Regions from separate parts of the Streptomyces sp. NPDC023838 genome, predicted to be linked through region 2. Evidence: predicted binding sites of a transcription regulator. Region 2 holds the regulator's gene; the other holds the start of a gene.

Region 1 (14,395 bases), on a different contig from region 2:
GAACGTGCTGGCGTTCGCGGACAAGTACGACCTGCTGCCCGCGACCCGTACGGCGTCGCAGACCATGCAGAACAACGGCAAGCACGCGGAGCTCAAGGAGTTCCTGGCCGCCCTGCCGACGTCGGAGCTGCCGCCGGTGGGCAAGACGTCGTGGCCCAAGGTGAGCGAGACGATCAAGAAGCGGATCGGCGGGGCGGTGTCGCCGGAGGGGGACCCCCGGTCGGTACTGGAGGGGATCGCGAAGGTGGCCACGGAGGCGGAGAACGCGGAGTAGTTGGCCCGGGGTTCGTCTGCGGCTGAGTGGTGGGTTGCTCGCGCAGTTCCATGCGCCCCTTCGGGGCGGCCAGGGGATTGCCGCGCAGCGGCATTTTCAGGGGCGCGGGGAACTGCGCGACCAGCCCCCACCGGCCCGCAGAAGAACGGAGCCGGGCGGGTTGTCACGCGTCGGCTATACGTTGGCTTGTATGACTGACCACGACGAGGGTGGGCTGAGCGAGCGGGCCCGGGCCGTACTGGCCATCGAGCGGCGGTCCTGGACCGGGCCCGGGGCCAAGGAGCGGGCCGTGCGCGAGCGACTGGGGATCTCGCCGACGCACTACTACCAGCTCCTCAACGCCCTGCTCGACGACGAGCGGGCGCTGGCCCACGACCCGGTCACGGTGAACCGCCTGCGCCGGATACGCGAGGAGCAGCGCGAGCGGCGCGGTTGACCGGGGTGGGCTGCGGGTGGCTGCGGGTGGCCGCGTTCGGCGGCCGTTGACCGTGGCTGGCTGCGGTCGGCGGCAGTTGGCCGTGGCTGGCCGTGGTTGGCCTTGACTGATCGCAGTTGACCGCGGTTGAACGCCCTCCCGCCATGGCTGTGATCCGGTCCGCGCCGCTAGGGTCGTGGCATGGGCAGCCACACGCATTCCCTGCCGACCCCTGCCACCTCCGCCGGACGCGAGGCGCTGGCGGCGATCCTGGCCGCGCCCGAGCGGGCCGTGATCGCGCTCGACTTCGACGGCACGCTCGCCGAGATCGTCCCCGACCCCGAACAGGCGCGCGCCCACCCCGGCGCCGTCCCCGCCCTCGCCGCCCTCGCCCCGAAGGTCGCCTCGGTCGCCGTGATCACCGGGCGTCCGGCGGGAGTGGCCGTACGGTACGGGGGCTTCGCGGGCGTACCGGGCCTTGAGCACCTGGTGGTGCTGGGCCACTACGGCGCCGAGCGCTGGGACGCGGTGACCGGTACGGTCCACGCGCCCGCGCCGCACCCCGGCGTCACGGCCGCGCGGGCCGAGCTGCCGGGGGTGCTGGACGCGCACGGGGCGTGGCGGGGCACGTGGATCGAGGAGAAGGGGCAGGCGGTCGCGGTCCACACGCGGCGGGCCACGGACCCCGAGGCCGCGTACGCCGCGCTGCGCGACCCCCTGGAGGCCCTCGCCACCCGCCACGGCCTCATCCTCGAGCCCGGCCGCCTCGTCCTGGAGCTGCGTCCTCCGGGGATGGACAAGGGGGTGGCGTTGGCGGAGTACCTGCGGGAGGTGGGGGCGGGGGCGGTCCTGTACGCGGGCGACGACCTCGGCGACCTGCCCGCGTTCGCGGCGGTCGAGAAACTCCGCTCGGACGGGGTGCCGGGGCTGCTGGTGTGCAGCGGCTCGACGGAGGTGGTGGAGGTGTCGGAACGGGCGGATGTGTCGGTGGCGGGGCCGGTGGGCGTGGTCAAGTTCCTGACGGCCCTGGCGGACCGGCTTTAGGGCCCCACCCCGCACATGTCACAGCCCCGCGCCCTTGAATGCCGCGCAGCGGCATTCAAGGGGCGCGGGGAACTGCGCGACCAGCCACACACGGTCCGCAGACAAACGGGGGGTCCTGGGGCGAAGCCCCGGGAAACACCTTTACGCCCCGGGGGCGTCAGGCCTCGCGTAGCGCCCCCAGCTGGTCCAGGAACCACCGCTGCGGCGGCAGCGCCGTCGCCGCGGCGGCCAGTCGCTTGGAGCGGTCCGAGCGCTCGCCCGGCGACATGGACAGCGCGGCGAACAGCCCCGCAGCCGTCCCCATCACGTCATACGGGTTGACACAGACCGCGTCCTCCCGAAGCTCCTCCCACGCCCCCGCCTCCCGCGACAGCACCAGCGCGCACCCCTCGTCCGAGACCACCGGGACCTCCTTGGCCACCAGGTTCATGCCGTCCCGGATGGGGTTCACCAGAGCCACGTCCGCCAGCCGGTACGCCGCCAGCGAGCGCGCGAAGTCGTCCTTGACGTGGAGGATCACCGGGGTCCAACCCGGCGTACCGAACGTCGAGTTGATCTCCTCGGCCGTCCTGGCCACCTCCGCCGTGTAGTCCCGGTACACCGCCAGGTCCTGCCGCGACGGGTACGCGAACGCCACGTGCACCACCCGCTCCCGCCACTCCGGGTGGTCGAGGAGCAGCTGCCGGTACGCCAGCAGGCCGCGCACGATGTTCTTGGACAGCTCCGTGCGGTCCACCCGCACGATCGTCTTGCGGCCCGCCCCGATCTGCTCGCGCAGCGCCACCAGCCGCTCGTCCACGTCCGGCTCGTGCGCCCGCCGCCGCAGGAACTCCGCGTCCGCGCCGAGCCCGTGCACCCCGACCCGGGTGGTCCCCAGGCCCCCCACCGCGTCCTCGCAGCAGCGCGTGAACGCGTCCGCCCAGCGGTGGGTCAGGAACCCCAGCCGGTCCGCGCCGAGCATCCCCCGCAGCAGCTGCCGGGCCACGTCGTCCGGGAGCATCCGGAAGTACTCCGGCGGCGCCCACGGCGTGTGCGAGAAGTGGCCGATCCGCAGGTCGGGGCGGAGTTCGCGGAGCATGCCCGGCACCAGCGCCAGGTGGTAGTCCTGGACCATCACCGAGGCTCCCTCGGCCGCCTCCTCCGCCAGCGCCGCCGCGAAGGCCCGGTTGTACGCCTCGTACGCGCCCCACTCGCGGCGGAACTCCGCGTCGAAGACCGGCTCCAGGGGCGTCTGGTAGAGCATGTGGTGGACGAACCACAGCACCGAGTTGGCGATCCCGTTGTACGCGGCCGCGTGCACCGACGCCTCGATGTCGAGCATCCGCACGCCCGCCTCGCCCACCCCGCGCCGCACGGCCTCCCGGTCGCCGTCGCCGAGCGCCGAGCACACCCACAGGGTGTCCGCCTCGGAGCCGATCGCGGAGAGGCCCGAGACCAGGCCGCCTCCGCCCCGGCGGGGTGTGAGCGACCCGTCGGCCTCGAAGGCGTACGAGACCGGGCCGCGGTTGGACGCGACGAGGATCTGAGGACCGACCTGGGCAGCGCGCGCGGAGACCATGGAGACGAACCTAGCCCGTAGCGGAATGCCTCAAACGTGCGAACCGAGGCACCGGCCCCCGACGGTCACGCCCCCTTACGCCGCCCGGTGCACCGCGTACTCCCCGATTTCCCGCATCGGCGGCCGTTCCTCGGTGTCCACCGCGTACGTACGCGGGACGAACCCCTCCTCGCCCCGCTCGAACTGCGTCAGCGACGGGCGCACCAAGTGCGCCCGGGACAGCCGCAGTTGGGCCGTGCGGTAGATCGCCGCGGCCATCCGGCCGAGCGCCTGCCCGTCCTGGTGGCGGTGTTTGCGCACGCCCACGTCGACCTGGGCCAGCGCGTCCAGGCCCACCGTGTGCAGCGCGTCGACGAGCAGCCCCAGCTCCACTCCGTAACCGACGGGGAACGGCAGCCGTTCGAGCAGCGAGCGGCGGGCCGCGTACTCACCGCCCAGCGGCTGCACGAAACCGGCTAGCTGCGGCCAGTGCAGGTTGAGCAGGGGCCGGGCCACCAGCTCGGTGACGCGGCCGCCCTGACCTGGGGTGTCGCCGAACGGCCGGTCGTACATCGCCTTGACGAAGTCCACGTCCGCATCGGTCAGGAGCGGGCCGACGATGCCGGAGACGAAGGCGGGGTCGAAGTCCCTCAGGTCCGCGTCGATGAAGCAGACGATGTCACCCGTGGTGACCAGCAGGGAGCGCCACAGCACCTCGCCCTTGCCGGGCAGGGCCGGTATCCGGGGCAGGATCGCGTCCCGGTGCACCACCCGGGCACCGGCGGCCGCCGCGACCTCGGCCGTACGGTCGGTGGAGCCGGAGTCGATCACCACCAGCTCGTCCACCAGCGGCACGGCGGCGGTCATCAGCTCGCGCCGGATCGCCCCGACGATCCGCCCGACCGTGGCCTCCTCGTCGAGCGCCGGCAGGACGACGCTGACCGTGGTGGCGGTACGGCGCTTGGCGGCCACGAGCGCGTCCAGCGGGCGGTCGGCCGCCGACCAGGAACGCCTGCTCAGCCAGCGCTCCACCTCTTCCAACACGACCGTGCGCCTCCTTGTGCGGGCCTCTGTGATCCATCTCGCGGTTCGGACGACTATCTCAACCGTCCGGGCCTTCGGTTACAGTCTTGAACAACGCGGATGACCGTCGCATGTCGGGGTCGCCGCGCGGACAAATGCCTGGGTCCTGGACCCAGTGCCACAGCGCTCATCCAGAGGGACTGAGGGAACGGCCCGTTGAAGTCCCGGCAACCCTCCTGCCGACCGCGAGGTCACGGTGGGGAAGGTGCCAATTCCGTCTCATGGCGAAATGCGCCATGGGGAAGATGAGGAGAAAGGGCCTCGCCATCATGGCTGTGCAGACCGTTGACAACACCGCCAATGCCGCCACCACTGTGAACCTCGGTCCCGCCGTCGCGCTTTCCTGCCGGGAATGCGGCGAGCGGTTCGACCTCGGACCGATCTTCGCCTGCGCCCTGTGTTTCGGGCCGCTCGAAGTCGCGTACGACCTTCCGACGGGTGACCCCGAGGCGCTGCGCAAGCGTATCGAAGCGGGCCCGAACAACATCTGGCGCTATGCGCCCCTGCTGCCTGTTCCGGCCAATGTGGCTGAAAAGCCCAACCTGAATCCGGGATTCACCAAGCTCGTCAAGGCCGACAATCTCGCCCGTGAGCTGGGCGTCACCGGCGGCCTCTACGTGAAGGACGACTCCGGCAACCCGACGCACTCCTTCAAGGACCGCGTCGTCGCGATCGCCGTCGAGGCCGCCCGCGCCTTCGGCTTCACCACGCTCTCCTGCTCCTCCACCGGCAACCTCGCCGGCGCGGTCGGCGCGGCCGCCGCGCGGGCCGGATTCCGCTCCTGCGTGTTCATCCCGCACGACCTGGAGCAGGGCAAGGTCGTCATGGCCGCGGTGTACGGCGGCGAGCTGGTCGGCATCGAGGGCAACTACGACGACGTCAACCGCTTCTGCTCGGAGCTCATCGGGGACCCGCTCGGCGAGGGGTGGGGCTTCGTGAACGTGAACCTGCGCCCGTACTACGGCGAGGGCTCCAAGACGCTCGCGTACGAGATCTGCGAGCAGCTCGGCTGGCGGCTGCCGGACCAGATCGTCATCCCGATCGCCTCGGGATCGCAGCTCACGAAGATCGACAAGGGGCTCCAGGAGCTGATCAGGCTGGGCCTGGTCGAGGACCGGCCGTACAAGATCTTCGGTGCTCAGGCGGAGGGCTGCTCTCCGGTGTCGACGGCCTTCAAGGCCGGTCACGACGTCGTACGGCCGCAGAAGCCGAACACCATCGCCAAGTCCCTGGCCATCGGGAACCCGGCGGACGGCCCGTACGTCCTGGACATCGCCCGGCGCACCGGCGGCGCGGTGGAGGACGTGAACGACGAGCAGGTCGTGGACGCGATCAAGCTGCTCGCCCGGACCGAGGGCATCTTCGCCGAGACGGCGGGCGGCGTGACGGTCGGCGTCACACGGAAGCTCATCGAGAACGGGCTGCTCGACCCGAGCCTGACTACTGTCGTCCTCAACACGGGTGACGGCCTCAAGACCCTGGACGCGGTGGCGCCGACCACTGGACCGACCGCGACCATCCGCCCGAGCCTGGACGCGTTCCGCGACGCCGGCCTGGCCGGCTGACCTCCACCTCGCTTCGGAAGACGGAAGGGCAGAACCCATGAGCGTCAACGTCCGCATCCCCACCATTCTCCGTACGTACACCGGCGGCAAGGCCGAGGTCGCGGCCGAGGGCGCCACCCTCGCCGAGGTCATCGCCGACCTGGAGAAGAACCACACCGGGATCGCCGCCCGGGTCCTGGACGACCAGGGCAAGCTGCGCCGCTTCGTCAACGTGTACGTCAACGACGACGACGTCCGCTTCGAGCAGGGCCTGGAGACGGCGACGCCGGACGGGGCGGGCGTCTCGATCATTCCGGCCGTCGCCGGAGGCTGACCGTCAAGCACGGTGCCGACCGGGTGCTGAACCTACGCCGCGTTACCTGAATTGCCCCCTCCGCAAGCTAAGCGGAGGGGGCAATTCAGTGTGGTTGAGCGCGGTACAGTGGGGAAGTCCCCTTCGCTGTGTGTGCCACGCGCATATGAGAACGCGACGAACCGGCGTCGAGATGCAGTCAAAGTGTTCGAGCTTTTTGCTCCGTAAGTGCGCTTTGCCCGGCCCGACTTGCCCTGGAATGCTGGAATAGGCGGCATTCCGCTCCCGACCCGTGCCCGGAATTCTCGTCCGATTGACCTGTTGCAGAGGGCAGTTGGGCAGATACATTCAGCCGCGGTCGACGCGTTCCGGCGCACACCCTCTCCTGTCGGAGGGTGGAGGTCTGACCCGGGTCCGCGAAGTGCGGTCCCGTGCAAGGGCCAGTAATAGGGGAGTTAGGCATGGCTCAGGGCACCGTCAAGTGGTTCAACGCGGAGAAGGGGTACGGCTTCATCGCGGTCGACGGTGGTGCGGATGTTTTCGTCCACTACAGCGCGATCCAGATGGACGGGTACCGCACCCTTGAAGAAGGTCAGCGAGTCGAGTTCGAGATCTCGCAGGGCCAGAAGGGTCCGCAGGCGGACATGGTCAAGCTCGCCGTCTGATCTCGGCGCGATCGGCCACCGACGCATACAGGCCCGTGGGGCCCGCATCCTCTGTAAATGGATGCGGGCCCCACGTGTGTGTCCGGGGTCCGTGGTCCCCGCCGCGGAGGTGGCCGGACACGGCCGGGACCGTGGGACGGCCTTGCACTCTCCTGGGTCGAGTGCTAATCATTGGCGTTAGCACTCTCCGAGTGAGAGTGACAGAATCAGGATCGGGTCGGTGAGGCCCGCGAGCCGCGTGGGGCAAGGAACCACAAGGCGCGCAGGCCGTCCGTCGCGGGCGCCTCCTCGATCCGGAGCAATCCACCCCTGTCCGGGAGGACCACTTCACATGGCCAAGATCATCGCGTTCGACGAGGAGGCACGGCGCGGTCTCGAGCGCGGGATGAACCAGCTCGCCGACGCCGTCAAGGTCACCCTTGGCCCCAAGGGCCGCAACGTCGTCCTCGAGAAGAAGTGGGGCGCCCCCACGATCACCAACGATGGTGTTTCCATCGCCAAGGAGATCGAGCTCGAGGACCCGTACGAGAAGATCGGCGCCGAGCTGGTCAAGGAAGTCGCCAAGAAGACGGACGACGTCGCCGGTGACGGTACGACCACCGCGACCGTTCTCGCCCAGGCGCTCGTCCGCGAGGGTCTGCGCAACGTGGCCGCCGGCGCCAACCCGATGGCTCTGAAGCGCGGCATCGAGAAGGCCGTCGAGGCCGTCTCCGGTGCGCTGCTCGAGCAGGCGAAGGATGTCGAGACCAAGGAGCAGATCGCTTCGACGGCCTCCATCTCCGCCGCCGACACCCAGATCGGCGAGCTCATCGCCGAGGCGATGGACAAGGTCGGCAAGGAAGGCGTCATCACGGTCGAGGAGTCCCAGACCTTCGGTCTGGAGCTGGAGCTCACCGAGGGCATGCGCTTCGACAAGGGCTACATCTCGGCGTACTTCGCGACCGACATGGAGCGCATGGAAGCCGCGCTCGACGACCCGTACATCCTGATCGTCAACTCGAAGATCGGCTCGGTCAAGGACCTGCTGCCGCTCCTCGAGAAGGTCATGCAGTCGGGCAAGCCGCTCCTGATCATCGCCGAGGACGTCGAGGGCGAGGCCCTGTCGACCCTGGTCGTGAACAAGATCCGTGGCACCTTCAAGTCCGTCGCCGTCAAGGCCCCGGGCTTCGGCGACCGCCGCAAGGCGATGCTGAACGACATCGCCATCCTCACCGGCGGCACGGTCATCTCCGAGGAGGTCGGCCTCAAGCTGGAGAACGCGGGCCTCGACCTGCTCGGCCGCGCCCGCAAGGTCGTCATCACCAAGGACGAGACCACCATCGTCGACGGTGCCGGTGACAGCGAGCAGGTCGCCGGTCGCGTGAACCAGATCCGCGCCGAGATCGAGAACTCGGACTCGGACTACGACCGCGAGAAGCTCCAGGAGCGCCTGGCGAAGCTGGCCGGCGGCGTGGCCGTCATCAAGGCCGGCGCCGCCACCGAGGTGGAGCTCAAGGAGCGCAAGCACCGCATCGAGGACGCCGTTCGCAACGCGAAGGCGGCCGTCGAGGAGGGCATCGTCGCCGGTGGCGGCGTGGCCCTGCTCCAGGCCTCCTCGGTCTTCGAGAAGCTGGACCTGTCGGGTGACGAGGCGACCGGCGCCAACGCCGTGAAGCTCGCCCTGGAGGCCCCGCTGAAGCAGATCGCCGTCAACGGTGGTCTCGAGGGCGGCGTCGTCGTCGAGAAGGTGCGCAACCTGGCCGTCGGCCACGGTCTGAACGCCGCGACCGGCGAGTACGTCGACATGATCGCCGAGGGCATCATCGACCCGGCGAAGGTCACGCGCTCCGCGCTGCAGAACGCCGCGTCGATCGCCGCGCTGTTCCTCACCACCGAGGCCGTCATCGCCGACAAGCCGGAGAAGGCCGCCGCGGCCGCTCCGGGCGGCATGCCGGGCGGTGACATGGACTTCTGATCCCCTTGAGGGATCGGTAGCCCGGTCACGTAGTACGGACGAAGGGCGGCACCCCACGCCGGGGGTGCCGCCCTTCGGCGTGTCCGGGGCGGCACGGTTCAGCAGGCGCCTTCAGCAGGCGCCGTCCGTGACCCGGGCCCCGATCACCGCCTGGCCATCGCCGAACGGGCTGACGGTGAGGTGCATGCAGAACGCCGCGTGCGTGCCGGAGCCGGTGATGTCGTACGCCCCCTGGTCCTCGCCGTGGCCGCGCAGCACGATCGGGTCGACGAACCACTGGGCCGCGCCGGTGTTCTTCATGGCGTCCTCGATCGTCCGCGCGTAGTCGTCGCCGGAGAACCGCTGGGACGGGTCGATGTTGCGCTGGGTCGACCCGTCCAGGTCGTGCGCCGCCTGGTGGGCGGCGTCCCGCAGTTCGCCTTCGCTCCAGTCGGTCTGGTCGTTCACGACGAGGATGGCGACGGCGACGAAGGCGAGGGTGAGGAGGATGAGGGCGAGGCCGACGGGATGGGCGGGGTTGTAGGCGAACCGGCCGTTGAGGCGCAGGAAGACGGGTTCGGGCTCGCGGTCGGACGTGGTCATGACGAGAGCCTAAGACGGGGGCGCCGCCCGGGAGTTGGCGCCCCCCTGCGGCTTCCCCCTCTACGTCAGTGCCGTGCGCAGATGGCCGTCGGCCCGCTCCAGGCGGCGCGTCGCCGTCGGCGCGTCCACGTCCGCGAGGAGCATCAGGATCGCCGTCTTCACCTCGCCGTCGGCGGCCGTGAGGGCCGACTCGATCTCCTCGTCGGCCGCGCCGGTCGCGAGCGCGACGATCCGCCGCGAGCGGGCGCGCAGCTTCTCGTTGGAGGCCCGTACGTCGACCATGAGGTTCCCGTACGTCTTGCCGAGCCGGATCATCGTGATCGTCGAGATCATGTTGAGGACGAGCTTCTGGGCGGTGCCGGACTTGAGCCGGGTGGAGCCGGTGAGCAGCTCCGGGCCGACCACGACCTCGATGCCGTGCTCGGCGGCGGCGGCCAGGGCGGACCCGGTGTTGCAGGCCAGGCCGACCGTCAACGCCCCGCGCGCACGGGCGTGTTCGACGGCGCCGACGGCGTACGGGGTGCGGCCGGAGGCGGAGACGCCGACGACGGTGTCGAGCGGGGTGAGCCCGAGCCCGTCCAGGTCCTTCGCGGCCAGCTCCTTGGAGTCCTCGGCCCCTTCGACGGACGTGGCGATGGCCGCAGGACCGCCCGCGATCAGCCCGACGACCTGGGCGGGGTCGGTGTTGAAGGTCGGCGGGCACTCGCTGGCGTCCAGGACGCCGAGCCGCCCGGCGGTGCCCGCGCCCGCGTAGACCAGCCGCCCGCCCCGGGCCATCCGCTCGGCGGTGGCGTCGATGGCGGCGGCGATGCGCGGCAGTTGGGCGGCGACGGCGGCGGGGACCGTGGCGTCCTCGCCATTCATGATCCGGGCGATCTCGGCGGTCGGCAGCCGGTCGATGTCGGCGAGCTCGGGCCGGAACGCCTCGGTGGTCAGGTGGGCCAGCTGGGCGCGGAGTTCCCCGTACGTGGAAGTCATGGGAGCGGTGCTCTTTCCGTACGTGTGCGAGGGCACCCGGGGTCAGCGGGTGCGCGGGCTGTGGCGGTGGGCGAGCGCCTCGTAGGAGGCGGCGAGCGCGGGGGCGGCCGTCTCGTACGTGCGCTGGGCGATGCCAATGAACAGGCAGTCCACGACGAGGAGTTGGCTCGTCCGGGACGACATCGCGGCCGGGCGCAGCTCGCTCTCGCGGGCGGTCGAGGTGGTCAGTATGTGGTCGGCGTACTGGGAGACGGGGCCGTCGGGACGGCCGGTGATGGCGATCGTGGTGGCGCCCCGGTCGAAGGCGACGCGCAGCGGCTCGATGACGTCGCCGGTGGAGCCGGAGTGGGTGATGGCGACGGCGGCGTCCCCCGAGCGCAGCTGCACGGCGTTGGTGACGGCGAGGTGCGGGTCGGTGTGGGCGTGCGCGATGAGCCCGATCCGCAGCAGCTTCTGGGCGAGGTCCTGCCCGACGAGGGACGAAGCCCCCACGCCGTAGATGTCGACGCGGCGGGCCTGGGCGAGGGCGGCGACGGCGGCGCCGAGCTGGACGGTGTCGAGGGCGGCGGCGGTGTCGGCCAGCGTCTGCTGCTCGTCGTAGGCGAGCTTGGCGACGACGTCGGCGATCGGGTCGTCCACGGCGATGTCGGCGGTGACGGCCGGGGCGCGCCCCGACTGCTGCTGGGCGGCGAGCCCGGCGAGCGCGAGGCGCAGATCGCGGTAGCCGGGGTAGCCGAGCAGCCGGGCGGTGCGGACCACGGTGGCTTCGCTGGTGCCGGTGAGCTCGGCGAGGCCGGTGACGGTGAGAGCGGCGCACCCGGCCGGGTCCCCGGCGACGGCCTCGGCGACGCGCTGCATCGAGCGGGTCATGGAGGGCGCGAGCATGCGCACCTTGGCCGCGAGGGCGGCGGGTGGGGGCGGGGCGCCCGCGGTGGAGCCGGTGAAAATTTCCTTCACGTCATCGGTCACCCTTGAAAGGTATTTTCGCGGCCGCGGCGTGGTCAACCCCGTGGGTACGGGAAGGCCTACGGGGCCGAAGGGGTGACAATGGCTGCATGGACGACGTCGACCCCCTGGAGCAGTCCCTGCACGCCGCCCGCGCCCTGGTGCTGGCGGACCTGGCCGCGCGCGACGTGGCCCAGGCGGATGTGGTCTCGCTGGTCGAGGACGCGGTGACACACCGCCGCTGGTGGGTGGAGCAGTGGCCGGACGGCGCTGCGTTCGTGGCCGGCCTGGTCGCCCAGGACGTCCAGGACGCGCTCCTGGAGAAGTACGGCCGCTGGCCCATCTGCCCGGTCTGCCACGCCGGCGACCCGCACGCCCTGGACGTCGAGCCGGAGCTGGGCCCCGACCCGCACTGGGTCTGCGGCAAGGCGGGCGTGAAGGTGGCCCCGGTGGGCGGCCTGGGCACGGGCCCGCTCGCATGACGCTCTACATCGACCCCCCGACCTGGCCGGGCCACGGCCGCCTGTGGTCACACCTGGTCAGCGACGTCTCGTACGAGGAACTCCACGCCTTCGCGGCGGCCATCGGCTGCCCGCCGCGCGCGTTCGAGCGCGACCACTACGACGTACCTCAGTCGCGGTACGCGGACGCGGTGCGAGCCGGGGCGGTGGAGATCGGCTCCAAGGAACTGGTGCGGAGGCTTACGGGGGCGGGGTTGCGGCGGCCGAAGGGGCGGCCGGCGTAGGCCTCGGGTCAGTGCGGGAAGGCGGAGGTGTCGAGCGGCTTGCCGAACGTCTCGGGGAGCTTGATCTCTCCGCCGAACGGGGTGCGTACGGTGCGGCTGTAGACGCCGTCCACGGGCTCGGTGAACAGGGTGCTGGTCGGGCCGTGTTCGTCGAACCGGTCGATCAGGAGGTACGCCGGGACGGGCGCGTGGGCGTAGCCCCAGAGCTTCTTCTTCCGGTCGTCCTTGGCGTTGCTCTTCGAGGTGATCTCGACGACGAGGAGGGCTTCGGCGGCGTCCACGGGGTCGTTGGAATGCGGGTCGGCCGCCTCGATGGGTGCGACCGGCATGACCACCAGGTCGGGCATGTAGAGCTTGTCGAGGCGGGCGATGTGGATGCCAAGGGTTTGGTAGATCCCCAGTTCCTCCGGGAGCGAGCGGCACCAGGGCCGTTGAAGTTCCGCGAGGATCACATGGTGGTGCCGAGGCGGAGGCGGAGCCATGTGGATCTGTCCCTCATCGATCTCGGCACGCCACCCCTCGGGCATATCCAACTCGCACCATGCCTGGAATAGACCCTCCCATGTGGCCATTCGATTCCCCCTGTCTCCGGCGACCTGACAGGGCGAACCTAGATCGACGGTTGTGGGATCCGCAGCCGTCTCTTGGCCGGTCCCACGATCGGGTGAGGGACGCAGTAACGACTCACTCCCTGAGCAGCTCCAGCTCCGCCGCCAGGTTCTCGCGGGCGCGGGCCTCCCACTCCTTGGCGCCGTAGGGCGTACGGAAGAGTCTCGGCAGGTCCAGCAGCTGGCGCAGGACGGCCGCGCGGCCGTCGCGGAAGGCGTCGTCGGGGACGAAGGCGTACTCCTCGCGGACGGCGGCCGCGTACGCCGCGTACTCCTCCGGGTCCCCCGCGAGCACCGCCAGGTCGGCGTCGCACAGGGCCTCGCCGTTGGTGTCGCCCTCGTGGGGGTCGTGGGTGACGGTGAGGCGTACGAGCCGGGCGACTTCGGCGGTGGCGTCCGGGCCCAACCCGGCCTCGGGGAGGGCGCGTTCGGCCTGCGTCGCGCTGCGCTCCTCGTTCTCGGAGCGGTCCGGGCGGTACACGGCGTCGTGGAACCAGGCGGCGAGGCGCACGAGTTCGGGGTCCTCGGCGTGGTCGGCGAGGGTGTCGACGTGGCGCAGCACGGCGGCGAGGTGGCCGACGGTGTGGTACTTGCGGTGGGGCTCGGCCCATTGGGCGAGGAGGCGCTCGGCGTACGGGGCCGGGTCCGGGCCGGGCCCTTGGCGGGCGGCGGCGAGGGTTTGGGTCCAGCGGGTACGGAGGTCGTCGAGGTCGGGCATGGGGCGAGCGTAGCCAGTCGCGCCCGGTCCGCCAGGGGGACAGCCCCCGCCCCGGGACGGGGGCGTGCCGGATGGGGACGGCGGGCCCGGTCCGGGAGGGTGGGGGCATGGTTACCACTCCCTCCCGCCGTGGGTTCCTGTCCGTCGCCGCCCTCGGGGCCGCCGCGTCCCTGGTCGGCGTCCCGCGTGCCGCCGCCGCCCCCGCCCGCCTCCGGCTGTCGCTGCCCGCGCCCACCGGCCCCCACCCCGTCGGCACCGTGACCGCCCGGCTCGTGGACCGGGGGCGGCGGGATCCGTGGGTGGCGCGGGCGTACCGGGAGCTGATGGTGAGCGTGCGGTATCCCGCGCGGGACGTGCGCGGGCATCGGCGGGCGCCGCAGATGACGCCGGGCGCGGCGGCCGCGTACGACCGGTTCAACGGGCTCGGCGAGGACCTGGCGCCCGGCAGGGTCGACTGGGCGGCGACCCGCAGCCACGCGTACACCGACGCCCCCGCCACCGGCACCTGCCTGCCCGTGGTCCTCTACTCGCCCGGTGCGGGCGACCCCCGCACCCTCGGCACCACCCTCTGCGACGAACTCGCCTCGCGCGGGTACGCGGTGGTGATGATCGACCACACCTACGACGCCGGGGCGGTGGAGTTCCCGGGCGGCCGGGTGGAGCGGACGGTCCTGCTGGACGAGTTCGCGCGGGCCCGGAAGGCGGGGCCGGAGCAGGTGGTCGCGTTCCTGAAGAAGGTCGCCGACGTACGGGTCGCGGACACCCGTTTCGTCCTGGACCGGCTGGCGCACCTGCCCGCCGGGCTCGGGCGGCGGCTGGACCTGGACGCGATCGGCATGTTCGGGCAGTCCGCGGGCGGCTTCGCGGCCGCGCAGACGATGCACGACGACCGCCGCGTGAAGGCCGCGCTCAACATGGACGGGGTGATGGGCTACACGCAGCGCGACGACGACCCCTCGAACCCGTCCACGGTCGCCACCGACGGCGTCG
Region 2 (14,395 bases):
AAGGCGCGGGAGGCCGGCGGCGCCAAGTACAAGATCTTCCAGTGGGCGGCCGAGGTCGCCCGGGAGTACGCCAAGGTCACCCAGGACAACTTCCGGCGCACCGGCCGGGCGAGCGCCCCCTTCGGCCTCGCCGCCAAGCACAAGGTCGCGGACGCGCTGGTGTACGCGAAGATCCGTGACGCGTTCGGCGGGCGGCTGCGCGCCGCTGTCTCGGGCTCGGCCGCGCTCGCGCCCGAGATCGGCTTCTTCTTCTCCGGCGCCGGGATCCACATCCTGGAGGGGTACGGGCTCACCGAGACCAGCGCCGCCTCCTTCGTGAACCCGGGCGAGGCCTACCGCACGGGCACGGTCGGCAAGCCGCTGCCCGGCCTGGAGGTGCGCATCGCCGACGACGGCGAGATCCTGCTGCGCGGCCCCGGCATCATGGAGGGCTACCACAACCTGCCCGAGAAGACCGCCGAGGTGCTGGAGTCGGACGGCTGGTTCCACACCGGCGACATCGGCGAGCTCTCGCCCGACGGCTATCTGCGGATCACCGACCGCAAGAAGGACCTGATCAAGACGTCGGGCGGCAAGTACATCGCGCCGGCCGAGGTCGAGGGCCAGTTCAAGGCGGTGTGCCCGTTCGTCTCCAACATCCTGGTGCTCGGCGCCGACCGGAACTTCTGCACCGCGCTGATCGCGCTCGACGAGCCCGCGATCCTGGGCTGGGCGAAGGACCACGGGGTCACCGGGTCGTATGCCGAAGTGGTCGCCAACCAGGAGACGGTGGCGCTCATCGAGGGCTATGTGAAGCGCCTCAACGAGGGCCTGCAGCGCTGGCAGACCATCAAGCAGTTCCGGCTGCTGCCGCGTGACCTCGACGTGGAGCACGGCGAACTGACGCCGAGCCTCAAGCTGAAGCGCCCGGTGGTGGAGCGCGAGTACAAGGCGCTGATCGAGGACATGTACTCGGGGTCGCGGGAGGCGTAGCGGGTACGGGAAGCGGGGCGTGGTCGAGATCGGCCGCGCGCCGGTACGGGATGCGGGGCGCGGCTGAGGGCTGCCGCGCGCCGGTACGGGGCGTGCTCAGCCCCGTCCCCGTCTCATCTCCCGGATGATCTCCTCCAGGGACGTCAGCTGGTCGCGCAGGTCGCCCGCCCCGGCGGGGTTCCCGCGCGCCAGCTCGTTCTCGATCGCCGCCAGCCGTCGGGCGATCTCGCCGAGCTGCTTCTGCTCGCGCGCGAGCAGCCGCTCCAGCTGGCGGTTCTTGCGGTGCAGCTCCAGGAACACCGTGACCTTGGCCCGCAGCACCCAGGGGTCGAACGGCTTGGTGAGGAAGTCCGCCGCCCCCGTGGCGTACCCCCGGAACGCATAGCCGCTGTCGCCCTCCGTGCCGGTCAGGAAGATGATCGGCACGTTCTTCGTCTGGTCGAGCCGTTTGATGTTGGTCGCGGTCTCGAAGCCGTCCATGCCCGGCATGCCCACGTCGAGCAGCACCACCGCGAACGTCTGTCGCAGCAGCGCCTTCATCGCCTCCTCGCCCGAACGCGCCCGTACCAGGGGCTCGTTGAGCGGTCCGAGGACGGCCTCCAGGGCGACCAGGTTGTCCTCCATGTCGTCGACCAGGAGGATGCTCGCCCGCTCGTCCGTCCGCTCGCTCTCCCGGTAGCCGGGTGATCCCGCTGTCCTCATCGTGTCGCCTCACGTGGTCGGCGGAGCCGTGGCGGGCTCCCCGGGGCCGCTCGACTGCTTCGGTACGGAGACGCTCCCCGGAGGCACGCTCTTCGGGGGCCCGCTCTCCGGAGGCACGCTCTCCGGGAGCCCGCCGCCCTCGCCGTCCGGGTCGAGCAGGCCGCAGACGACGGTGAGCAGCCGGTCCACGTCGACGGGCTTGGGCACGTACTCGTTGGCGCCCTGGGCGATCGACTTCTCGCGGTCGCCGGGCATCGCCTTCGCGGTGAGGGCGACGATGGGCAGCTCCGTCCACAGGGGGCTGCGTCGGATGGCCTCGATCGTCTCGTACCCGTCCATCTCGGGCATCATGATGTCCATCAGCACCAGCTCGACGTCCGGGTTGCGCTCCAGGGTCTCGATGCCCTCGCGGCCGTTCTCCGCGTACAGCACGGGCATCCCGACCCGGCCGAGCACATGGGTGAGCGCGAAGACGTTGCGGATGTCGTCGTCGACGATCAGTACCCGCCGCCCCGGCAGCACCTGGCCCGCCCGGCCCTCCTTCCACTGCTCCAGCCTGGTGGTGGTCGGCCAGGCGTCGTCCTGGTCGGGCAGCAGCACGTGCTCGGCGGCGACCGGCCCGGCCGCCTCGACGGTGAGCTCCGGGGGCTGGTCGGGCTCGCCCGTCACATGGCCGGGGTAGCGCACCGGCACGTACAGGGTGAAGGTGGAGCCGTTGCCCGGCTCGCTCTCGGCGATGATCCGGCCGCCGAGCAGGCCCGCGATCTCGCGGCTGATGGAGAGGCCGAGGCCGGTGCCGCCGTACTTGCGGTTGGTCGTGCCGTCGGCCTGCTGGAACGCCTCGAAGATCACCGGGAGTTTCTCCGGCGCGATGCCGATGCCCGTGTCGGTGACCGCGAAGGCGATCAGGTCGTCCGTGCCGCCCAGCACCCCGTTGTCCGGGTCCTTGATCCGGTTGACGCGGAGCTCGACGCGGCCGGAGGAGGTGAACTTGATCGCGTTGGAGAGGAGGTTGCGCAGGATCTGCTGGAGCCGCTGCTCGTCCGAGTACATCTCGCGCGGCACGTCCTCGCCCACCGCGACCTCGAAGGCGAGGCCCCGGTCGAGGGTGATGGGGCGGAAGGTGGCGTGGACGTAGTCGAGCACCTTGATGAGCGGCAGCTTCTTGGGCCGTACGTCCATCCGGCCGGCCTCGATCTTCGACAGGTCCAGAATGTCGTTGATCAGCTGGAGCAGGTCGGAGCCGGAGCGGTGGATCGTGGCGGCGAACTGGACCTCCTGGTCGGAGAGGCGGTCGTCCGGGTTGTCGGAGAGCAGCCGGGCCAGGATGAGCAGCGAGTTGAGCGGGGTGCGCAGCTCGTGCGACATGTTCGCCAGGAACTCCGACTTGTACTGGGAGCTGGTCGCGAGCAGCGCCGCCTTCTCCTCCAGCTCGGCGTTGGAGCGCTGCAGCTCGGCCTGCTGGCGCTGGAGTTCGTCCGAGCGCTCCTGGAGCTGGATGGCGAGTCGCTGGGACTCGCTGAGCAGCGATTCCGTACGGGAGTTGGCGATGATGGTGTTGATGGCGACGCCGATGGTGTTCACGAACTGGTCGAAGAAGGCCAGGTGGACGTCGGAGAAGCGGGAGAAGGAGGCCAGTTCGATCACGCCGAGGAGCTTGTCCTCGAAGAGGATCGGGATGATCACGACACTGGCCGGGGACGCCTCGCCCAGACCCGAGTTGATCTTGATGTAGTCCGGCGGCGCCTCTTCGAGCAGGATCCGCTTCTTCTCCAGGGCCGCCTGGCGCACCAGCCCGTGGCCCGGCATGCCGGTGGTGTCGACGGTCGCGCCCTGCGCCGAGCCGTATCCCGCGATGAAGGCGAGCCCCTTGGTCGTCGACGTCGTACGGGACGGGGTGCCCTCGTTGTCCGGGTCGGCCAGGAAGAACGCGCCGTACTGGGCGTTCACCAGCGGGGTCAGCTCGCGCAGGATCAGGTCCGCGACCTCCATCAGATCGCGGTGGCCCTGCATCAGGCCCGCGAGCCGGGCCAGATTGGACTCCAGCCAGTCCTTGGCGCGGGTCGTCTCGCGCAGGTTGGACACCATCAGGTTGATGTTGTCCTTCAGCTCGGAGACCTCGCCCCGGGTCTCCACGGTGATCGAGCGGGACATGTCGCCCTGGGCGACCGCCGAGGCCACCTCGGCGATCGCGCGGACCTGGGTGGTGAGGTTGAGGGCGAGTTCGTTGACGTTGGTGGTCAGGCGCTTCCACGTGCCGTACACGCCCTCGACCCGGGCCTGGCCGCCCAGCTGGCCCTCGGAGCCGACCTCGCGGGCGACCCGAGTGACCTCGGAGGAGAACGAGGAGAGCGTGTCGACCATGGTGTTGATGGTGGTCTTCAGCTCCAGGATCTCGCCGCGCGCGTCCACGTCGATCTTCTTGGAGAGGTCGCCCTGGGCCACCGCCGTCGCCACCTGGGCGATGTTGCGGACCTGCGAAGTCAGGTTGTCGGCCATGTAGTTGACGTTGTCGGTGAGGTCCTTCCAGACCCCGGAGACGCCGAGGACCTGGGCGCGGCCGCCGAGCCGCCCGTCCGTGCCGACCTCGCGGGCGACCCGGGTCACCTCGTCCGCGAAGGCGCGCAGCTGCTCCACCATCGTGTTGACGGTGTCCTTGAGCTCCATGATCTCGCCGCGCGCGTCGACGGTGATCTTCTTGGAGAGGTCGCCGTTCGCGACGGCCGTCGTCACCTGGGCGATGTTGCGGACCTGCGAAGTGAGGTTCGACGCCATGAAGTTGACGTTGTCCGTCAGGTCCTTCCAGACCCCGGAGACGCCCCGCACCTGCGCCTGGCCGCCGAGGTTGCCTTCCGTCCCGACCTCGCGGGCGACCCTGGTGACCTCGTCGGCGAAGGCGGAGAGCTGGTCGACCATGGTGTTGATGGTGCTCTTCAGCTCCAGGATCTCGCCCTTGGCCTCGACCGTGATCTTCTTGCCGAGGTCGCCCTGGGCCACCGCCGTCGAGACGAGCGCGATGTTGCGGACCTGGGAGGTGAGGTTGTCGGCCATGAAGTTGACGTTCTCGGTGAGGTCCTTCCAGACCCCGGAGACCCCCCGGACCTGGGCCCGCCCGCCCAGATTCCCCTCGGTTCCCACCTCGCGGGCGACCCGGGTGACCTCGTCGGCGAAGGCGGAGAGCTGGTCGACCATGGTGTTGATGGTCGACTTGAGCTCCAGGATCTCGCCCTGGGCGTCGACGGTGATCTTCTGCGAGAGGTCGCCGTTGGCGACGGCCGTCGTCACCTGGGCGATGTTGCGGACCTGCGAAGTGAGGTTCGACGCCATGAAGTTGACGTTGTCGGTGAGGTCCTTCCAGACCCCCGAGACGCCCCGGACCTGGGCACGGCCGCCCAGTCGGCCCTCGGTGCCGACCTCGCGGGCGACCCGGGTCACCTCGTCCGCGAAGGCGGAGAGCTGGTCGACCATCGTGTTCACGGTGAGCTTCAGTTCGAGCAGCTCGCCGGTCGCCTCGACCGTCACCGTACGGGTCAGATCGCCCCGGGCCACCGCCGTGGTCACCGCGGCGATGTCGCGGACCTGGGCGGTCAGCCGGGAGGCCATGGTGTTGACGGCCTCGGTCACGTCCCGCCAACTGCCGCTCAGCCGCTGCACCTTGGCGCGACCGCCCAGCCGCCCCTCGGTGCCGACCTCGCGGGCGACCCGGGTCACCTCGCCGGTGAAGAGGGAGAGCTGGTCCACCATCTTGTTGACGGCCCGGCCGAGCCGGCGCAGATCGCCGCGCAACTGGCGGTTCCCGTCGTGGAGATCGACCCGCTGGGTCAGATCGCCGCCCGCCACCGCGTCCAGCACGCGCGTCGCGTTCGCCGCCGGTACGACCAGGGCGTCGATCAGCGTGTTCGCGCTCGCCACCCCCGCCGTCCAGGCGCCCTGTCCTGGGCTCGCGGAGAGCCGCTCGTCCAGGCGTCCGTGCCGCACGACCTCGCGGCGCACCCGCAGCAGCTCGTCCGTGAAGTGCTGGTTGCGCACGGCCACTTGATTGAAGATCGCCGCCAGCTCGGCGGGCATGCCCTCGTGGGTCTCCTGCAGCCGTACGCCGAAGTCGCCGTCGCGCAGCGCGGTCATCGCGGCCAGCAACGGGCGCAACTCCAGCGCGCGGATCCACTCCCCGTCCCCGGGCGGCACGGCACTGTCTCTGTTCATCTCGGCCCACTTCAGTGACTCGGCGCTTATGGGCCCGCTCAGTCTGTCACTCTGTCGGTGTCATGAGGTGCGCAATGTGAGAACCGATCGGGAGCCGCACCGTGGGGTCCATTCCAACGCAGCGGGAGAGCGTGAACCGCCCGCTCCGCCCGGCGCCTTCCCCGGACGCGCCGGAGCGCGGGACCGGGTCCGCCGCCCGCACCAGTCTGCCCGGCAACCCGCTCGCGCCGTCCGCCGCCCGCCGCTTCGTGCGGGCCGCGCTCGCCGACTGGACGGCGCAGGGGGCGCCCGGCGCCGCGCGGCTCGACGACCGGGCCGCCGACGACGCGGCGACACTCGTCAACGAGCTGGTCACCAACGCCGTGGTGCACGCCGGCACCACCGTCGAGCTGGTCTGCCGCCTGGAGCCGGCCGCCGGGGACGAGCCGGCCGCGGTGGTGATCGAGGTCTCCGACCACCACCCCTCCCGGGTCGTACGCAACGAGCCGCGCGGGGTGCGCGAGCCGGGCGCGCCGGAGTACGGGCGGGGCCTGCACCTGGTGGCCGCGCTCGCCGAGTGCTGGGGGATCACCTACCGCACCGGCCTGAAGACGGTGTGGGCGCGGCTGCTCCTCGACGTGGAGGACGCCTCCCGCGTCGAGGGGGACCCGGACGCCGACGAGCGGCTCCAGCGCGGCCTGCGCGCCGCCGGGATACTGGCCACCCCGCCGCGCGGCGCCCCCTTGGGGCAGGACCGCGACTGGGTGAACCGGGGCGCCCTCTCCTTCCTGGCGGAGGCCTCCGACCTGCTGGCGGGCCAGTTCGACGAGGACATGATCGCGGCGCTCGCCGGGCAGCTCCTGGTGCCCCGGCTCTGCGACTGGTGCGCGATCTGGCTCGACCCGGAGGCCGGCGGCCCGGCCGGAGAGCCCCGGCTCGCCCGGGTGTGGCACGCCCGCGAGTCCGGGATCGAGGAGCTGCGGGCGGTCCTGGAGAAGGAGCCGCCCCGGCTGCCGGAGTCGGCGCGCGGCGGCCCGGTCCCGATGCCGTGGCCGGGCCCGCGGGACGGCGACGGGGCGGCGCTCGCGTACCGGATGGTGGCGGGCGGCCGGGCCGTCGGCGTGCTGATGCTGGGGCGGGCCGGGATGGCACGCATCCCCGACGAGGTCACCGGTCTGGTCGAGGACTTCGTACGCAGGGTGGCGCTGGCGATCGGCGCCGCCCGCCAGTACACCCGCCAGGTCACCATCAGCCGGGTGCTCCAGCGCGGACTGCTGCCCGCGAGCGTGGCGGAGATCCCCGGCGTCGACAGCGCGCTGGTCTACCAGCCCAGCGGCGAGGGGGTGGCGGGCGGCGACTTCTACGACCTGTTCCCCGGCGCCGACGGCCGCTGGTGCTTCGCGCTCGGCGACGTCCAGGGCAGCGGCCCCGAGGCGGCGGTCGTCACCGGTCTGGTCCGGCCCTGGCTGCGGCTGCTCGCCCGCGAGGGGTACGCGGTGCACGACGTGCTCGACCGCCTCAACAAGCTGCTCGTCGACGACGGGGTCGAGGCGGCGGAGGCGGCCGCCCGGATGGTCGCGGCGGCGGGCGGCCGCGAGGTGACCGAGGGCCCGCAGGCACGCTTCCTCTCCCTCCTCTACGGCGAGCTGGTGCCGGTCCCGCAGGAGCAGGGCGGCGGCGTCCTGTGCACCCTGGCCAGCGCCGGGCACCCGCTGCCGCTGCTGCTGCGGCCCGATGGATCGGTGCGGGCGGCGGCGGTGCCGCAGGTACTGATCGGCGTGGTGGAGGGCGCGGCGTACGAGAGCGAGAGCTTCCGGCTGTTGCCCGGGGACACCCTGCTGTGCGTCACGGACGGGGTGACCGAGCGCCGCTCCGGGCGGCATATGTTCGACGACGGCGACGGGCTCGCGGCGGTGCTCGCGGGGTGCGTGGGGATGACGGCGACGGGCGTCGCGGCGAGCGTCAAACGGGCGGTGTACGCGTTCGGGACGACGCCGCCGGAGGACGACCTGGCGCTGCTGGTGCTCCAGGCGCGGTGACCTCGGGCGGTCGGCGGGGCCCCGGGGGGCGGGTCGCGGGGCGCTCGCACGCCGGCGTGGGCGTGCGGGTCGGCGGGACCCGGGGGGCGTGGGTCGCGGGGGGCTCGGGGGCGTCGGCGCGGGCGTGCGGTGAGGGGGCGCTCCCCGGTGGCGGACAATGGGGTCATGCCTTCCGTACTGCCCGATGGTGAGCCCATGCCCGAGGACGGGGCGCTGCCCGGTTCCGCCCTGGAGGGCGCGGGGGAGCGGCCGCTCGGCTTCTACCTGCACGTTCCCTACTGCGCCACGCGCTGCGGGTACTGCGACTTCAACACGTACACCGCCACCGAGCTGCGCGGCTCCGGCGGCGTCCTGGCGTCCCGCGACAACTACGCCTCCACGCTGACCGACGAGATCCGCCTCGCCCGGAAGGTGCTCGGGGACGACCCCCGCCCGGTCCGTACGGTCTTCGTCGGCGGCGGCACCCCGACGCTGCTCCCGGCGGCCGACCTGGTGCGCATGCTGGCCGCCGTACGCGACGAATTCGGCCTGGCGGACGACGCCGAGGTGACGACGGAGGCGAACCCGGAGTCGGTGGACCGGGCCTATCTGGAGGAGCTGCGCGCCGGGGGCTTCAACCGGGTCTCCTTCGGCATGCAGAGCGCCAAGCAGCACGTCCTGAAGATCCTGGACCGCACGCACACGCCGGGCAGGCCCGAGGCGTGTGTCGCGGAGGCGCGGGCGGCGGGCTTCGACCACGTCAACCTGGACTTGATCTACGGGACGCCCGGGGAGACGGACGAGGACTGGCGGGAGTCGCTGGCTGCGGCGGTGGGGGCGGGCCCGGACCACATCTCCGCGTACGCACTGATCGTCGAGGAGGGCACCCAGCTGGCGCGCCGGATCCGCCGGGGCGAGGTCCCGATGACGGACGACGACGTCCACGCGGACCGCTATCTGATCGCGGACTCGGTGCTGGCGGCGGCGGGCTTCCACTGGTACGAGGTGTCCAACTGGGCCACCACGGAGGCGGGCCGCTGCCTCCACAACGAGCTGTACTGGCGGGGCGCGGACTGGTGGGGCGCGGGGCCCGGGGCGCACAGCCACGTCGGGGGCGTGCGGTGGTGGAACGTGAAGCACCCCGGGGTGTACGCGGCGGCGCTGGCGGACGGGCGCACGCCGGGGGCGGGCCGTGAGGTGCTCGCTCCCGAGGACCGCAGGGTCGAACGCATCCTCCTGGAGCTCCGCCTCCGCGACGGCTGCGCCCTGTCCCTGCTGCGCCCCGCGGGCCTGGCGGCGTCCCGCCGCGCCCTGGCGGACGGCCTGCTGGAGCCGGGTCCGTACGACGAGGGGCAGGCGGTGCTGACGCTGCGGGGCAGGCTGCTGGCGGACGGGGTCGTCCGGGACCTGGTGGACTGAGCCGCGGGCCTCCTGCTTCAGCCACCGGCCAGCGGGCGGACCGTGAGGATCTGTTCGGCGTGGCCGACGGGTCCGCGCAGGTCGTGCAGGACGGTGCTGGTGAGCCCCTGTCCGGACGGGCCGAAGGAGACGGTGGTGTCCAGCCCCGTCCACGGCCCTTCCGGCTGCCGGTGCAGATGGATCGTCAGGTCGAGGTTCGGGAACATCCACGCGGTGGGGTCCTGCTGGACGGCGATGCCGTTCGCGGTGTCCACGCGCGCGATGTACGAGGCGAGGGCGCTGCTCGGCTCGCCCGCGACCAGGTCGTGGGGCGAGGACATCCAGGCCGCGGTGCGCCCCTTGCGGGCCGGAGGCACCCGGCGGACGTCGAGGGACGAGACGTACCCTCCGCTCCACTGTTCGTCCATCGCCCAGGCGGTGAGCTCCTCGGGGGCGGGGAGCCGCTCGTGGGGGCTGTCGGCGACGGCCGAGGTGTCGAGCGACGCCAGCAGCCAGGCGCGGGCGCGGACGACGGGGCGGCCGGCGATGGTCACGGTCGCTTCGAGCAGCTCGATGGTCCGGCCGGGCCGCACGGTCTCGACGGTGATCTCGCACTCGTCCAGCGCGATCCGGCCGAGGATGTCGTAGCTGATCCGCGCGAGGACGAGACGCCCCGGCCGCGCCGCGAGGTGCCGCTCGACGGCGTGCACGACGAGCCCCGCGAGCGGGGCGAAGTGCTGCTCGTCGGCGTTCCAGGCGCCGCCCGCGTGGGCGGTGGGCTTGTAGGAGCACGCGCCCGTCCGCTCGTAGTAGCTCTCGCGGCAGCTCTCGCGCGCGGCGACACCTGGGGTCACGGGATCCGTCTCCTTGAGCGGGGCAGCGGGTGCGGGTTCTGCATCCGGGGTGCGGGGGCGTAGCCCCGCTGGGGGTGCAAGGGCCGAAGCCCCCGCTGGGGGGGCCGGGGGCGCAGCCCCGGGAAAACCCCCTTCCCCTCGCCCACCCCCGCCCCCGGGGGGTTCAGGGAAGGGGCGGGGTGGGGCCCGCGACCGGGGCCGTCACGAAGTCGATCAGCTCCTCCACCCGGCCCAGCAGCTCCGGCTCCAGATCCCGGTAGGAGCGGACCCGGGACAGGATCCGCTGCCACGCCGCCCCCGTGTTGGGCGGCCACCCGAGCGCCCGGCACACCCCCGTCTTCCAGTCCTCGCCCCGCCGCACCACCGGCCACCCGGCAATCCCCACCGACGCCGGCTTCACCGCCTCCCACACGTCGATGTACGGATGCCCCGCCACCAGCACGTGCTCGCCCGTGACCGCCGCCGCGATCCGGGACTCCTTGGAGCCGGGCACCAGGTGGTCGACCAGGACGCCCAGGCGCGCGTCGGGGCCGGGTGCGAAGTCCGCGACGATCGCGGGGAGGTCGTCGATGCCCGAGAGGTACTCGACGACGACCCCCTCGATCCGCAGGTCGTCGCCCCACACCTTCTCCACCAGCTCCGCGTCGTGGCGGCCCTCGACGTAGATGCGCCCCGCGCGTGCGACCCGCGCCCGTGCCCCCGGCACCGCCACGGAGCCCGAGGCCGTGCGCGCCGGGCGCGAAGGCGTGGGCGCCGGCGGGCGTACCAGCGTGACCACCTTCCCCTCCAGCAGGAAGCCCCGCGCCTCCAGCGGGAACACACGCTGTTTGCCGAAGCGGTCCTCCAGCGTCACCGTCCCCGCCTCACAGCGGAGCACCGCCCCGCAGAACCCCGTCGTCACCTCCTCGACGACCAGGTCGAGCTCGGCGGGCACCTCGGGGGCCGGGGTCCCCTTCTTCCAGGGCGGGGTCAGGTCCGGGCTGTAGCTGCGCATTCAGATGAGAATACGGGCGGCCCATGTGCCCATATGGGTGTACGCCATTACGACACGCCGAATTCCGCCGCGAGTTGGGCCCGCTGCGCCCGTACGAACGCCGCGTCCACCACCGCCCCGTGCCCCGGCACGTACACCGCGTCCTCGCCGCCGAGATCGAGCAGCCGGTCGAGCGCGGCGGGCCAGCGGGTGCGGACCGCGTCCGGGCCCGCCTGCGGCTCGCCGGACTCCTCGACCAGGTCGCCGCAGAAGACGATCTCGGGGGAGGACGAGGTGGCCGGGACCAGGAGCGCCAGGTCGTGGCCCGTGTGGCCGGGGCCCACGTTCGCCAGCAGCACCTGCCGCCCGCCCAGCTCCAGCGTCCACTCGCCCGTCACGAAGTGGTGCGGGCGCACCAGCAGGTCCGCCGCCTCGGCGGCCTGCTCGGCCGGCACCCCGTGCGTGACGGCGTCGGTCCGCAGCGCGTCGCCGTCCAGGATCCGGTCGATGCCCACCGCCCCGTACACCTCCGCCCCCGAGAACGCGGCCGTGCCGAGCACGTGGTCGAAGTGCGGATGGCTGAGTGCGATGTGCGTCACCCGGCGACCCAGCAGCGCCTGCGCCTGGGCGCGCAGCTCGGCGCCCTCGCGCAGGGTGGAGCCCGTGTCGTACAGCAGGACGGCGTCCTCGCCGGCGACCAGGCCGGCCGTGGCGTCCCACCCCGGGAGCCTGCGGCGGCCCACGCCGTCGCCGAGCCGCTCCCAGCCGAACTCTTCCCATCTGACGTCCATGCCGTGACGCTATCCCGGGCGGTCGGGGACGGCGCCCGGCCGCGCCGCCGCACCGCGCCGCTCCACCGCGCGGCGAGCGTCACGGGCGGCCGCCCTTGCTAGGGGTGTACCGGTCGGCCGTACACTGGCCGGGGGATTGCTGGCACTCGAACGCACAGAGTGCCAGGCAGAGCGCCTAGGGACGACAGCTGGAGGTGTGCGCGGTGCTCAGTGAACGCAGACTTGAGGTCCTGCGCGCCATCGTCCAGGACTACGTCGGGACCGAGGAGCCGGTGGGCTCGAAGGCCCTGACCGAGCGCCACGCGCTGGGTGTCTCCCCGGCGACCGTGCGCAACGACATGGCGGTGCTGGAGGAGGAAGGGTTCATCGCCCAGCCCCACACCAGCGCCGGGCGCATTCCCACGGACAAGGGCTACCGGCTGTTCGTCGACCGGCTCGCGGGCGTCAAGCCGCTGTCGTCGCCGGAGCGGCGGGCCATCCAGAACTTCCTGGACGGGGCCGTCGACCTCGACGACGTCGTGGCGCGCACCGTGCGGCTGCTCGCGCAGCTGACGCGGCAGGTCGCGGTCGTGCAGTACCCGTCGCTGACGCGGTCCACCGTGCGGCACGTGGAGCTGCTGTCGCTGGCCCCGGCCAGGCTGATGCTGGTGCTCATCACGGACACCGGGCGGGTCGAGCAGCGCCTGGTGGACTGCCCGGCGCCGTTCGGCGAGACCTCGCTGGCGGACCTGCGGGCCCGGCTCAACAGCCGGGTGGTGGGGCGCCGCTTCGCGGACGTCCCGCAGCTGGTGCAGGACCTGCCGGAGTCCTTCGAGCCGGAAGACCGAGGAACCGTTTCGACGGTGCTCGCCACCCTGCTCGAAACCCTGGTCGAGGAGACCGAGGAGCGGCTGATGATCGGCGGCACCGCCAATCTCACCCGCTTCGGACACGACTTCCCCCTGACCATCAGGCCGGTGCTGGAGGCGCTGGAGGAGCAAGTGGTGCTCCTCAAGCTGCTCGGCGAGGCCAAGGAATCGGGCATGACCGTACGAATCGGGCATGAGAACGCCCATGAAGGGCTGAACTCCACGTCCGTCGTCTCGGTCGGCTACGGTTCGGGCGGCGAAGCCGTCGCAAAACTCGGCGTGGTCGGACCGACCCGCATGGATTACCCCGGAACGATGGGAGCGGTACGCGCAGTGGCACGTTACGTCGGACAGATCCTGGCGGAGTCGTAAGTGGCCACGGACTACTACGCCGTACTGGGCGTACGCCGCGACGCATCGCAGGACGAGATCAAGAAGGCGTTCCGGCGCCTGGCGCGTGAACTCCACCCGGACGTGAATCCGGACCCGAAGACGCAGGAGCGCTTCAAGGAGATCAACGCCGCCTACGAAGTCCTCTCGGACCCGCAGAAGAAGCAGGTCTACGACCTCGGCGGCGACCCCCTGTCGTCCTCCGGCGGCGGTGGCGCGGGCGGCTTCGGCGCGGGCGGCTTCGGGAACTTCTCGGACATCATGGACGCGTTCTTCGGCAACGCGGCGCAGCGCGGCCCGCGCTCGCGCACCCGCCGGGGCCAGGACGCCATGATCCGCCTGGAGATCGACCTCAACGAGGCGGCCTTCGGTACGACCAAGGAGATCCAGGTCGACACGGCGGTCGTCTGTACGACCTGCTCCGGCGAGGGCGCCGCCCCCGGCACCTCGGCGCAGACGTGTGACATGTGCCGCGGCCGTGGCGAGGTCTCCCAGGTGACCCGCTCCTTCCTCGGCCAGGTCATGACCTCCCGCCCCTGCCCTCAGTGCCAGGGCTTCGGGACCGTCGTGCCCACCCCGTGCCCGGAGTGCGCCGGCGACGGCCGCATCCGCTCGCGCCGCACGCTCACGGTGAAGATCCCGGCCGGTGTCGACAACGGCACCCGGATCCAGCTCGCGGGCGAGGGCGAGGTCGGCCCCGGCGGCGGCCCCGCCGGTGATCTGTACGTGGAGATCCACGAGCTCAACCACGATGTCTTCCAGCGCCGTGGCGACGATCTGCACTGCACGGTGACCCTCCCCATGACGGCGGCCTCGCTCGGCACCAAGGTGCCGCTGCAGACGCTGGACGGCATGGAGGAGGTGGACATCCGCCCGGGCACGCAGTCGGGCCAGTCCATCCCGCTGCACGGGCGCGGTGTGACGCATCTGCGCGGCGGCGGCCGGGGCGACCTGATCGTCCACGTCGAGGTCACCACCCCGACCAAGCTGGACCCGCAGCAGGAGGACCTGCTCCGCCAGCTGGCCAAGCTGCGCGGCGAGGAACGCCCCCTGGGCCAGTTCCAGCCGGGGCAGCAGGGGTTGTTCTCCCGTCTGAAGGACGCGTTCAACGGCCGCTGACGGACGGCTCGGCCGGGGGGCCGGGGGTTGTCCCCCGGGTGGGCACAGTCAGCCGGGGCAGCAGGGGTTGTTTTCCCGTTTGAAGGACGCGTTCAACGGCCGCTGACGGTTTGGCCCGGTCTTTGTGTGCGGGCCGGTGGTGGGCTGA

Evidence for each region. The regulator HrcA, encoded in region 2, represses chaperone genes, less so after heat shock. The targets are predictions, from matches to a motif close to TTNGCACTCNGNNNNNCNGAGTGCNAA.
Region 1: the regulator HrcA is predicted to act here: its motif matches at 7,017-7,043, upstream of groL (chaperonin GroEL).

The regions. Positions count from the first base shown of each region.
Region 1 is NZ_JBFAAD010000018.1:129,271-143,665, forward strand. It holds gene AB0G17_RS22445 (extracellular solute-binding protein) at 1-274, shown strand, start outside; gene AB0G17_RS22450 (DUF3263 domain-containing protein) at 465-710, shown strand; gene otsB (trehalose-phosphatase) at 891-1,733, shown strand; gene AB0G17_RS22460 (trehalose-6-phosphate synthase) at 1,891-3,291, opposite strand; gene AB0G17_RS22465 (glucosyl-3-phosphoglycerate synthase) at 3,367-4,314, opposite strand; SAM riboswitch class I at 4,478-4,605, shown strand; gene thrC (threonine synthase) at 4,623-5,918, shown strand; gene AB0G17_RS22475 (MoaD/ThiS family protein) at 5,956-6,231, shown strand; gene AB0G17_RS22480 (cold-shock protein) at 6,672-6,875, shown strand; gene groL (chaperonin GroEL) at 7,207-8,829, shown strand; gene AB0G17_RS22490 (hypothetical protein) at 8,941-9,411, opposite strand; gene murQ (N-acetylmuramic acid 6-phosphate etherase) at 9,472-10,389, opposite strand; gene AB0G17_RS22500 (MurR/RpiR family transcriptional regulator) at 10,432-11,358, opposite strand; gene AB0G17_RS22505 (hypothetical protein) at 11,445-11,816, shown strand; gene AB0G17_RS22510 (DUF4031 domain-containing protein) at 11,813-12,079, shown strand; gene AB0G17_RS22515 (Uma2 family endonuclease) at 12,088-12,651, opposite strand; gene AB0G17_RS22520 (hypothetical protein) at 12,764-13,405, opposite strand; gene AB0G17_RS22525 (hydrolase) at 13,513-14,395, shown strand, end outside.
Region 2 is NZ_JBFAAD010000021.1:134-14,528, reverse strand. It holds gene AB0G17_RS24015 (long-chain fatty acid--CoA ligase) at 1-972, shown strand, start outside; gene AB0G17_RS24010 (response regulator) at 1,069-1,674, opposite strand; gene AB0G17_RS24005 (HAMP domain-containing protein) at 1,684-5,877, opposite strand; gene AB0G17_RS24000 (SpoIIE family protein phosphatase) at 6,009-7,895, shown strand; gene hemW (radical SAM family heme chaperone HemW) at 8,061-9,293, shown strand; gene AB0G17_RS23990 (thioesterase family protein) at 9,311-10,126, opposite strand; gene AB0G17_RS23985 (DUF3097 domain-containing protein) at 10,290-11,120, opposite strand; gene AB0G17_RS23980 (MBL fold metallo-hydrolase) at 11,168-11,890, opposite strand; gene hrcA (heat-inducible transcriptional repressor HrcA) at 12,094-13,110, shown strand; gene dnaJ (molecular chaperone DnaJ) at 13,111-14,247, shown strand; partial or broken gene AB0G17_RS23965 (hypothetical protein) at 14,296-14,395, opposite strand, start outside.